DNA from 2 places in the Streptomyces sp. SP17BM10 genome. Region 2 is predicted to be linked to the other one. Evidence: riboswitches for the same ligand, from Rfam matches in the RefSeq annotation. Region 2 holds a riboswitch; the other holds the start of a gene.
The links. Region 2 has a riboswitch for cobalamin ahead of PUR71_RS30630 (HoxN/HupN/NixA family nickel/cobalt transporter). Riboswitches for the same ligand answer to the same signal wherever they lie in the genome.
Positions count from the first base shown of each region.

Region 1: another riboswitch for cobalamin. It lies ahead of PUR71_RS18160 (ribonucleoside-diphosphate reductase subunit alpha); the one in region 2 lies ahead of PUR71_RS30630 (HoxN/HupN/NixA family nickel/cobalt transporter).

Region 1 covers NZ_JAQYXB010000577.1:261,457-266,735, reverse strand. Annotated here, with positions in the region: gene PUR71_RS18160 (ribonucleoside-diphosphate reductase subunit alpha) at 1-1,970, opposite strand, end outside; cobalamin riboswitch at 2,137-2,267, opposite strand; gene PUR71_RS18155 (GH12 family glycosyl hydrolase domain-containing protein) at 2,346-3,632, opposite strand; gene PUR71_RS18150 (glycoside hydrolase family 26 protein) at 3,695-5,014, opposite strand; gene PUR71_RS18145 (glycosyltransferase family 2 protein) at 5,014-5,279, opposite strand, start outside.
Region 2 covers NZ_JAQYXB010000656.1:5,161-10,439, forward strand. Annotated here, with positions in the region: gene PUR71_RS30615 (AAA family ATPase) at 1-947, shown strand, start outside; gene PUR71_RS30620 (hypothetical protein) at 944-2,617, opposite strand; gene PUR71_RS30625 (ArsR/SmtB family transcription factor) at 2,670-3,053, opposite strand; cobalamin riboswitch at 3,136-3,327, shown strand; gene PUR71_RS30630 (HoxN/HupN/NixA family nickel/cobalt transporter) at 3,361-4,470, shown strand; gene rpmG (50S ribosomal protein L33) at 4,623-4,787, opposite strand; partial or broken gene rpsR (30S ribosomal protein S18) at 4,954-5,206, shown strand; gene rpmF (50S ribosomal protein L32) at 5,216-5,279, shown strand, end outside.

The DNA.
Region 1 (5,279 bases), on a different contig from region 2:
ACCTGGAGGAACTCGCCGGAGAGGGTCTCGCGCTTGAACAGGTTGGAGACCTGCGGCTCGATGCACTCGTACACGCCGGCGATCGAGGCGATCGTCGCGGTCGGGGCGATGGCGAGCAGCAGCGAGTTGCGCAGGCCGGTGACGGCGATGCGGGAGCGCAGCGCCTCCCAGCGGGCGGCCCACTGCGGGGTGGCGCTCGGGAAGTGGTCGATGTGCAGCTCGCCGCGGGCGGCGCGGGTCTCGCCGTAGGCCTCGTGGCGGCCCAGCCGCTCGGCCAGGTCGGCGGAGCGCTCGTAGGCGGTGAGCATGATGCGCTCGGCGATGAGCGTGGACAGGCGGGCGGCCTCGGCGGAGTCGAAGTCGATCCGCAGCTGGAAGAAGACGTCCTGCAGGCCCATCACGCCGAGGCCGACCGGGCGCCAGCGGGAGTTGGAGGCACCGGCCTCGGGGGTCGGGTAGAAGTTGATGTCCACCACGCGGTCGAGGAAGGTGACGGCGGTGCGCACGGTGGCGTCCAGCCGCTCCCAGTCCATCGCGGCGAGCAGGTCGTCGGCCGAGGCGCCCGGGGCCACGTGGGCGCCGAGGTTGACCGAGCCGAGGTTGCAGACGGCGGTCTCGGAGTCGTCCGTGACCTCCAGGATCTCGGTGCACAGGTTGGAGGAGTGCACCGTGCGGCCCGGCAGCGCGGTCTGGTTGGCGGCGCGGTTGGAGGCGTCCTTGAAGGTCATCCAGCCGTTGCCGGTCTGCGCGAGGGTGCGCATCATGCGGGCGTAGAGGGTCTGCGCGGGGATGGTGCGCACGGCCTTGCCAGCCTGCTCGGCCTTGCGGTAGGCCTCGTCGAACTCCTCGCCCCACAGGTCGACGAGCTCGGGCACGTCGGCGGGGGAGAACAGCGACCAGTCGGCGTCGGCGTTCACACGGCGCATGAACTCGTCCGGGATCCAGTGCGCCAGGTTCAGGTTGTGGGTGCGGCGCGCCTCCTCACCGGTGTTGTCGCGCAGCTCCAGGAACTCCTCGATGTCCGCGTGCCAGGTCTCCAGGTAGACGCAGGCCGCGCCCTTGCGGCGGCCGCCCTGGTTGACCGCGGCGACCGAGGAGTCGAGGGTGCGCAGGAACGGGACGATGCCGTTGGACTTGCCGTTGGTGCCGCGGATCAGGCTGCCGCGCGAGCGGATGCGCGAGTAGGACAGGCCGATGCCGCCGGCGTGCTTGGACAGCCGGGCGATCTGCGCGTAGCGGTTGTAGATCGAGTCGAGGTTGTCCAGCGGGGAGTCGAGCAGGTAGCAGCTCGACATCTGCGGGTGGCGGGTGCCGGAGTTGAAGAGCGTCGGCGAGGAGGTCAGGTACTCCAGGCGGCTCATCAGGCCGTACAGCTCGGCGACCTCGCGCACCGACTGCTCGCTGTCGCCGACCGCCAGGCCGCAGGCGACGCGGAGCAGGAAGTGCTGCGGGGTCTCGACGACCTTGCGGGTGATCGGGTGGCGCAGCAGGTAGCGGGACTGCACGGTGCGCAGGCCGAAGTACTCGAAGCGGTCGTCGCCCTGGGGGTCGATCAGCTCGTCGAGGGCGGCGGCGTGCTTGGTGACGAAGGCGGCGGTGGTGTCGCCGATGAGGCCCTCGGCGTGGCCGACGGCGACGGAGGCGGCGAAGGAGACGGCGCCCTGGCTGCTGGCCTCGTCGACGATCTCCAGCGCGAGCAGGCGGGCGGCCAGCTTCGAGTACTGGGGGTCCTCGGCGATCATCGACGCGGCGGCGTCCACGGCCAGCCCGCGCAGCTCGGCGAAGTCCGAGCCGGCGTGGCGCCCGCGCAGCGCGGCGGCGGCGACGTGACCGGGGTCCACCTGGGGGAGATCGGCGCTGCGGTCGGTGAGGAGTCGCAGGAGCGCGCCGCCGGGGTCGGAGACCGTGGGGTCGGCGGGGGCGGAGCCGGTGCCCTGGGCGGGCAGGGTAACTGAGGCAGCGATGGTCAAGGCGCTCTCTCCTGGCGGCGATCGGCGGCGGTGATCGGAGTACCGGACCGTTCGGGGCAGGGGCGCACGCGCGCGGGCGCACATGGCGGCGTCGCGCGACGGTGTCAGCCCCGGCCCGCCCGCGAGGCCCGGAAGGTGGTGCTGGTGCTGCCGGCCTCTGCGGGAGGGCCTCTGCACACCGTCGGCAGGTACTCGGACTCGCGGGAGAGGCTCGGTTGAGCCGCCCGCACACCGCTGCGGGGCAGTCCCGGACTCGCACCGGGTTCCCCTGCGTCGACAGCAGGGATGAGCATACATCTAGTGTCGGTAATCCGATGCAGCCCCACATGTAGTGTCGCGCGGCACAGTTGTTCGAGCTGGCGTGCGATAAACTGCTCAGGCCGGGGGGTGCCATTCCTGGCCGGTGCGGGAGTCGCACGGGCGCATCCGCACCTGGGCCGAGCCGCCCGTCGCCGTCCCCGGAGAACCGCCCGCAGAGGCGCCCGCGGGGGCCGCCGGGTTCGCCGGGTTCTCGATGCAGCGCCCCGAGTCCTGGTTCGCGAGCTGTCCCGTCGGGGTCACCCGCCAGCGCTGGTCGGGCCGTGAGGTGCACGCCGTGAGGACGGGGAAGCCGATCGCGGGGTCCTCGACGCAGCGGCCGGACTGGCCGATCGAGCCGTCGTCCGCCATCGTCCAGGTCTGGGCCGGGGAGCCGTCGCAGGTGCCCGCGCCGACCGCCGCCGGGTCGCCGCTGACCCGGCTGTCCAGGCACAGGCCCGGCAGGGCCGAGGTGATCGCGCCGCTGGGCTGCCCGGCGGCGGCCTGGAAGGAGAACGAGTCGCTGCTGAGCCCGGCGCCGCCGTCCCAGATCTCGAAGCCGGCCTGGACGGCGCACAGGTAGGAGCCGGCCGGGACGTAGCCGCGCTGGACGGCGTCGCGGGTGAAGGCCCGCAGGTCCAGGTCGGTGACGGAGGCCGTGCTGGTGGCCATCTCGTAGGTGATCAGTGTGTGGCTGCCCGTCTTCGGCGCCTGGAACACGCGGTAGGAGGTGCCGCCGGCCTTGAGCTCGCCGGCCTCGTCGCCGAAGGGGGTCTTGCCGTTGCCGCGCAGCCAGATCATCAGCTCGGCGCTCTCGGTGAACGAGCAGCTGGTGCGGCTGTTGCTGTACCAGATGTCGTACGAGGCGTTGTAGACGCCGGAGTCGACCTGGGTGGTGTGCCAACTGCTGGTCGCGTAGCGCAGGTTGCTGACGGGGATCGGCAGCGGCCCGGTGCCCGGCTGGAGCTGGGTGCTGATGTGCGGGTACGCGCCGGGGCCGCGCAGCGGATCGGTCAGGCTGGCCGGGCCGACGCCGCTGCGGGTGACCCGGAAGCCGGTGGCGCCGTCGGTGCTGCTGATGCACAGGCCCCCGGTGGCGTTCCACTCGTTGGGGTTGATCAGGTAGCGGCCGGAGTCCACGGCCTGCGAGGGGTAACGGTTCTGCGCGGTGGAGCACAGCTCGCCGGCGGTCGCGGCGGGCAGCGGGGTGACCACCGGGGCGGCCTTCACCGGCCCGGCGGGGTCCTTCTGGTCCCGGGGGAGCAGCAGGGCGCACAGGACCAGCGCGAGGACGGCGGCCGGCGCGAGCGCCCACCACGGGCGCCGGCCGGCGGGTCCGGCGCCGGGTATGGCGGGGTTGGTCATGGGGTGCTCGCCTCCCTGCTGCTGCGTGGTCGTGCGGTCCGTCGGCCGGGCCTGGGGCGCGCTCACCCGGCGGGGGTGGAGCTCGACCGCGGCCGGGTGGCGGTGCTGGTCGGCTTCCGGGCCGGCGGGTTCGGCTTGGTGGCCGAGGGGGAGGCCGAGGGCGACGGGGAGGGGTCGGGCGTCGGGGAGGGCGCGGGCGGCGGTGGCGCCGTGGTCAGGGCCGGCACCGAGCGGACGGTCCACGGCGTGCTGTAGCGGGGCGCGGAGACCCCGGCGGCGTAGGCCTGCGAGGCCGCGTCGGAGGCGGCGACCCGCCAGTCCACCTCCTTGCGCGCCTCGTACCAGATCACGCCGATGATGTCGGGGTGCTGGGGCAGCTGCGTGAACATCTCGCTGATCCACTGCGCCTTGAGCCCGGAGGTGTCGGTGGCGCCGGTCTCGGTGATCACGACGGGCTTCTGGGTGAAGTCCCGCAGCTCCTTGATCGTCGGCTGGAAGATCTGGTCGAAGGACTTGTACTTCTCGACGCCGGTGGTGCCGTAGTAGCCGGACAGGCCGATCCAGTCGACGTAGTCGTCACCGGGGTAGAGCGTGTTGAGACCGGTGGCGTTCTCGTAGTCGACGTTGGGGCTCCACACCCAGGTGACCTTGGTCGCGCCGACCTGCTTGAAGAGGTCGTGGACGTGCTTCCAGGCCTGGACGTACTGGCCCTTCTTGTTCCCGTTGGCCTGCTCGGCCCAGGGGTACCAGTAGCCGTTCATCTCGTGGGCGAAGCGCAGCGCGACGGGGTAGCCGAGGCCCTTGACGCCCTCGGCCCAGGTCCTGATGTAGTCGTCGAACTTGCCGTCGATGATGTTGGAGAGGGCGTACTCGGGCTGCTCGCCGCGGAGCTTGTCCTCCTTCGCCTCCTTGCGGTAGTCCCACGGCTCCCAGGCGACCATCGGCATGATGCCGCGCTGGGCGACGGTGTCGAAGATCCGGCGGTCGAACTTGCGGTCCCACCAGCCGACCGAGAACTCCAGGACGTTGGGCTGGTGCTTGACGGCGGAGGTGAACTCGTCGAGCGGGGAGAGGTCGTAGGGGCCGGTCTTGGTCATGATGCCGGTGAACGCCTCGCCGGCCGGCGGGAACTGCGGCGCCGGGGCGGGTGTGGGGGCCGGGACGGCGCTCGCGCCGGGGGTGGCCGTCGTGGGCGCGGCGGTCGGGGGCGCGGCCAGGGCGCTGGTGAGCCAGGTCGGCATCGCGGTCGGGGCGGCGCCGGCGAAGCCGTACGGGTCCTGGTCGTGGCCCCGTGACAGCCGGGGCGCGAGCACGAAGGTGTAGCCGACCATCAGGGCCAGGGCGACCAGGGCGGCGATCCGGGGGACGGTGATCCGCAGCATCAGCGGTCCTCCTGCTCACGCCGGCCGCCGGCCCGTGCGGGCTCCAGCAGTTCCTCGAACTCCTCGTCGGCGTCGGCCCCTGCGGGCTGCGCGGACCGGCGGCGCTGCGTCGGCACCGGCCGGGGGCCGGGCGCCTCCCCGGCCCCGGGCGCGGCGGTGACGGCGGCGGGTTCCGGGACCTCGACGGCCGGGGCGGCCTCCAGGGCGCCGGCGGCTTCGGCGGCCCTGGCCTCGGCGGCGCGCTGGGCGCGGGCCTCGCGGCGGC
Region 2 (5,279 bases):
ACGCCTACGCCTGCGCGCGCGAACTGCCCGGCCGGGACGAGCTCCTGGCCCGGGTCGTCGCCTACTTCCGGGGCCGGGCGTCGGTGGCGGACCGGGCGATGGGGTCGCGGTTGCGGGTGCAGGAGCCGAGCGGCGACGACCTGCCGGGCTTCGGATCGTACGCGGCGGCCCTGGAGTGGTTCCAGGCCGAACGGGCCGACCTGCGCGCGGTGGTGGAGGCGGCGGCCGGGCAGGGGTGGCACGGCGAGGTGTGGCGGCTCTGCGAGTCGCTGTGGCCGCTCTACCACGGCCGCAAGGACTACGAGGACCTGATCGCCACCCACCGGCTCGGCGTCGAGTCGGCGCAGTGGGACAACCAGCCGGACGCCGTCGTCCGGATGCGCAACCAACTCGCCCGCGCCCACTACGAGCGGCGGGAGTTCCCGCTCGCGGCCGAGCAGTTGGCGCTCGCCGCGGAGCAGGTGCCGCTGGTGACCGACCGGCGGCTGGCGGGCGTGCTGTACGAGACGGACGGCTTGCTGTGCCTGGCCGACGGGCGCCCGGCACGGGCGGCGGAGCGGTTCGCCCTGGCCCTGGAGGCGAACCGGGGCGACGCACACGGCGAGATCGTCCAGGGCTACAACGTCGCGCAGGCGCTGATCGCCGACGGCCGGGCGCAGGAGGCGCTGACCGTCCTCGACGGGGCCCGTGCGAGGGCCGTCGAAACCGGGGACACCGACATGCTGATGAAGCTGCCGCTGGTGCGCGCCCGCGCCCACCGTGCGCTGGGGCGGCTGGACCTCGCGGTCGCGGACGCCGCCGACTGCGCGCGTCGGGCGGAGGCGCTGAGCCAGTTCGCCAAGGAGGCGCAGGCGCACACGCTGCTGGTCGAGTTGGCGCAGGAACAGGGGGACGAGGCGCTCGCGGAGCGCAGCCGGGAACGGCTGCGGGACCTCCAAGGGCGTTAGGGCCCGGTCGTGAAGGTGACCCGGGTGCGGTGTTCGCCGGTGCGGATGGTCAGTCCGTGTGCGGGCAGGCCGTCCGGGGCGCCGCCGGCGGCCAGCCAGTGGGCCACGGCGGAGCCGAGGAGCAGCGGGTCGAGGCGGGGGTCGGTGTCGCCCCAGGCCGGTTCGGCGCGGGCTTCCAGCAGGAGGCCGGTGCGCAGCCGGACGAGGTGGCGGGCCGGGCCGAGGGCGGCCACCGCGACGGCGAGGCCGGGGAGTCCGGCGGCGGTGTCGGCCAGCCAGCGTCCGGCGGGGAGTTCGGCGCGCGGCTCGGTCCGGGCGAGGACCTCGGCGGTGTAGCGCAGGGCGTCGCCGGGGTGTTCGTCGGTGAGGGCGTGGAAGCCGCGCGGGGTGTGGTCGCCGGGGTCGACGGGGTAGCGCCGCAGGCTGACCTCGGTGCCCTCACCGGCGGCCTCGACGTCGTAGGCGGTGGGGCCCTCGGGGGTGCCGGGGCGGGGGACGGGCTTGGGGTAGGGCGGCAGGAGCGGTTCGTCGTCCGGCTCGTCCAGCCCGTCCAGGAAGGAGTAGAGCAGCGGGCGGAGCACCTCGGCGGAGCGGCCGCGGTGGGCGAGGGAGAGGTCGGTGATCGGGCGCAGGGCGGTCGGGTCCTGCTTCTGCAGGGCCTGTTCGACCTGGGCGGCGAGGTCGCCGTCGGGGTCGAGCGCGGCGGCGGCCTGGCCGAAGGCGTGGCTGGGGGAACGCGGGTCGAGTTCGGCGGCGCCGGTGGCGACGAGCAGGGTGGGGCGTTCCAGGGCGGCGCCGTAGACGGACACCGAGCCGTGGTCGCCGATCAGGCAGTCGGCGGCGACGAGGGCGGCCTGCCAGCCCTGGTGGGGCGGGACGAGGCGCAGGCCCATCCGCCGCGCGTCGTCGAGCAGGGTCTCGGGGTCGTGCCGGTTCCAGATGTTGGGGTGGAGGACGACGGCGACCGCGTACTCGTCGGCGGGGAGGCGGCGCAGGAGGCGTCGGGGCAGGTCGGGGCGGCGGCCGAATAACGAGTGCCCGCTCCAGGTGGAGTTGACGACGACGAGCCGTCGGCCGTCGACGGCGCCGAGGGCGGCCCGGTAGGCGTCGCGCAGGCGCCGGCTGCGGAGCATGCGGTCGAAGCACGGGTCGCCGACGACCTGGGCGACGTCCAGCGCCTCGGGGCAGGAGACCCGCAGCCGGTCGAGCTGTTCGGGGTGGGAGAGGCCGAGGACGTCGACGAAGACCCGGCCGTGGTGGGTGAGTTCGTTGCGGGACAGGCCGGCTGCGCTGACGGTGTCGCCGGTGGACTCGGTCACCAGGCGGTTGTAGCCGGCGCCGTGCGGGAGGACGACGAGCGGGGCGTCGAGGCGGTGCATCGAGGAGTGGACGGCGCAGGCGACGGCCAGGTCGAAGCGGCGCCGGACGGCGTCCTCCCAGTCCAGCAGGGTGATGCCGGGGAGGCCGCGCAGGTAGTCGTCGAGGCCGTCGGCGAACGCGGAGCCGGGGTTGACGGTGGCGTAGCGCTCGATGCCGTCGCGGTTCAGGAGGGTGAGGACGTCGAGGACCCGGGTGGCGGAGGTGAGGGTGCGGGCGACCGCCAGTACGCGCGCCCTGACCGGCCGGGTGTTCCAGCGGTCGGCGGGCCAGGCGTGGGGGTGGGTCGGCACGCCATGATCGTACTCACCGGGTCCGTCCTCCGGGGTGATTCGAAGGTGCCGCTCAGCCCGCCGCGGCGGTGGGCTCCTCGTGGTCGGCGGCGGCGCACTCGTCGAGGAGGGGGCGCATGCTCTCGTCGACGAGCCGGTAGCGCACGACGCGTCCTTCCTTGTCCCCGGTGACCACGCCGGCCGTCCGCAGCAGCCGCAGGGCCTGCGAGACGGCCGGGTCGCGCATGCCGGTGGCGACGGCGAGGTCGGTGACGGCGAGCGGTCCGGCGCGGTGCAGGGCGAGCAGGATCGCGAGCCGGCCGGGGTCGGCGAGCAGGGAGAACCGCTCGGACCACGAGCGGACGTGCGCGGCGTCGCCGATCGCGGCGATGGCCTCGCAGACCCGGTGTCCGTCGATGGTGCGGTGGCCCGCGCGGTCGGCCGGTACGAGATGCATGCGGACATTCTGGCAGCTCACGACCTGTGATCCTGGACACCTGCGTAGGTGCGCAGCCTTGCAAGGGTCGGGCCGGGACCCCTACGGTGTTCCCCGCCGTGGTGCTCGGGAAGACCGGTGACGGACCCTCAGGGGTCCCAGTCCGGAGCGGCCCTCGCCACTGTGATCGGGGGAGTCCGCCCGTACCCAGACGCCACTGGGCGCTTCGCGCGCCTGGGAAGGCGGGTACGGGAGCCCCGTCAGCCAGGAGACCGGCCACGGCATCTCACGAACGTCTTTCCACGAGGTGCTGGAGCGTGATCCGAAGATGACCCTGCCCGAAACCGCCGCCCCCGAGGCCGCGCCCGCCGTGCTGCCCACCTTCCGGTGGAGGAGAGAGGACACCGTCCGCACCGCCGGGCTGATGGGGGTGATCCTGGCCATGCACGTGGTGGCGTTCGGGACCCTCGTCTTCCTCGTGGCGCCCCACAACTACGCCGTCGGTACCCAGGTCTTCGGGGTGGGCCTCGGCATCACGGCGTACACGCTGGGCATGCGGCACGCGTTCGACGCCGACCACATCGCGGTGATCGACAACACCACCCGCAAGCTGATGGCGGACGGCAAGCGGCCGGTCTCGGTGGGCTTCTGGTTCGCCCTCGGGCACTCGTCGATGGTGGTCGTCATGGCCGCCCTGGTCGCGGGCGGCGCGCAGCTGGCGAACACGCTGATGGACGACGAGTCGACCACTCACAAGTGGCTCGGCATGATCGGCACCACCACCTCCGGCGTGTTCCTCTACCTGATCGGCGCGCTCAACCTGGCGGCGCTGCTCGGCATCCTGAAGGTGTTCCGGGCGATGCGCGCCGGGCAGTACGACGAGGCGGAGCTCGAGCAGCACCTGAACTCGCGCGGCTTCATGGCGCGGTTGCTGAACCGGGCGACCAAGTCGATCACCCGGCCCGGCCAGATGTTCCCGGTGGGCATGGTGCTCGGCCTCGGCTTCGACACCGCGACCGAGGTGACCCTGATGGTGATGGCCGGCTCGGGCGCGGCGGCCGGGCTGCCCTGGTACGCGATCGCCTGCCTGCCGCTGCTGTTCGCGGCGGGGATGAGTCTGTTCGACACGCTGGACGGGACGTTCATGAACTTCGCGTACCAGTGGGCGTTCTCCAATCCGGTGCGCAAGGTGTACTACAACCTGACGATCACCGGGCTGTCGATCGCGGTGGCGTTCGTCATCGGCACGATCGAGCTGGTCGGCGTGCTGCACGAGAAGCTGGGCCTGACCGACCCGGTCACCGGCTGGATCTCGGACGTCTCGCTCGACAACGTCGGCTACGCGATCGCCGGGCTGTTCGTCGTGGTCTGGGCCGCGGCGATCGCGTACTGGAAGCTGGCCGGGGTCGAGAAGCGCTGGGGCGCCGAGCGCTCCTGAGCACGCCCGCCGCGAAGGCGCCTCCCCGGCCTGGGGAGGCGCCTTCGCGCGTTCTCGGGCGAGCCTCCGGCAGCCGGCTCAGTCGCGGAAGACGACGGGCCGGTAGGCGGGGTGGATTCCGGGCTTCACGGGGGTGCCTCCTCGGCGGGGGTTCAGCGCTCTTCGCGGAAGTCGACGTGCTCGCGCGCGACCGGGTCGAACTTGCGCAGCACCATCCGGTCCGGGTCGTTCCGGCGGTTCTTGCGGGTCACGTACGTGTAGCCGGTGCCGGCGGTGGAGCGGAGCTTGATGACGGGGCGCAGTTCGCTGCGGGCCATGGGGTCCTCCCGGAGGTCGGTGGTGCGGGGGGTTCGGGGCCGGATTGGGACCGTACACCGAAACGGATGTCATTTTCATCTGGTGTAACGTGACCTCCGTCCCGCCCATTCCCGGAGTCCGGCCGGAAGGCCCTGCCCGATGCCTTCCACGGCCTGCTCGACCCCGTTGCCTGAGAACCGGAGGATCATCACTGTGCGTGAACGACTCAACTCGCCGAAGGCCAAGCCCAACCCTCTGGTGACGGCGGGTATCGAGTACGTCGACCCACAAGGACACCGATCTGCTGCGGACGTTCATCTTTGACCGCGGCAGGATCCGCAGCCGGCGCATCACCCGGCTGACCGTCCAGCAGCAGGCGACGGGCCGGGCGATCAAGAACGCCCGTGAGATGGCCCTGATCCCGTACGCCACCCGATAGGAGACCCCGATGGCCGTGCCCAAGCGCAAGACGTCCCGTAGCAACACGCGGCACCGCCGGGCCCAGTGGAAGG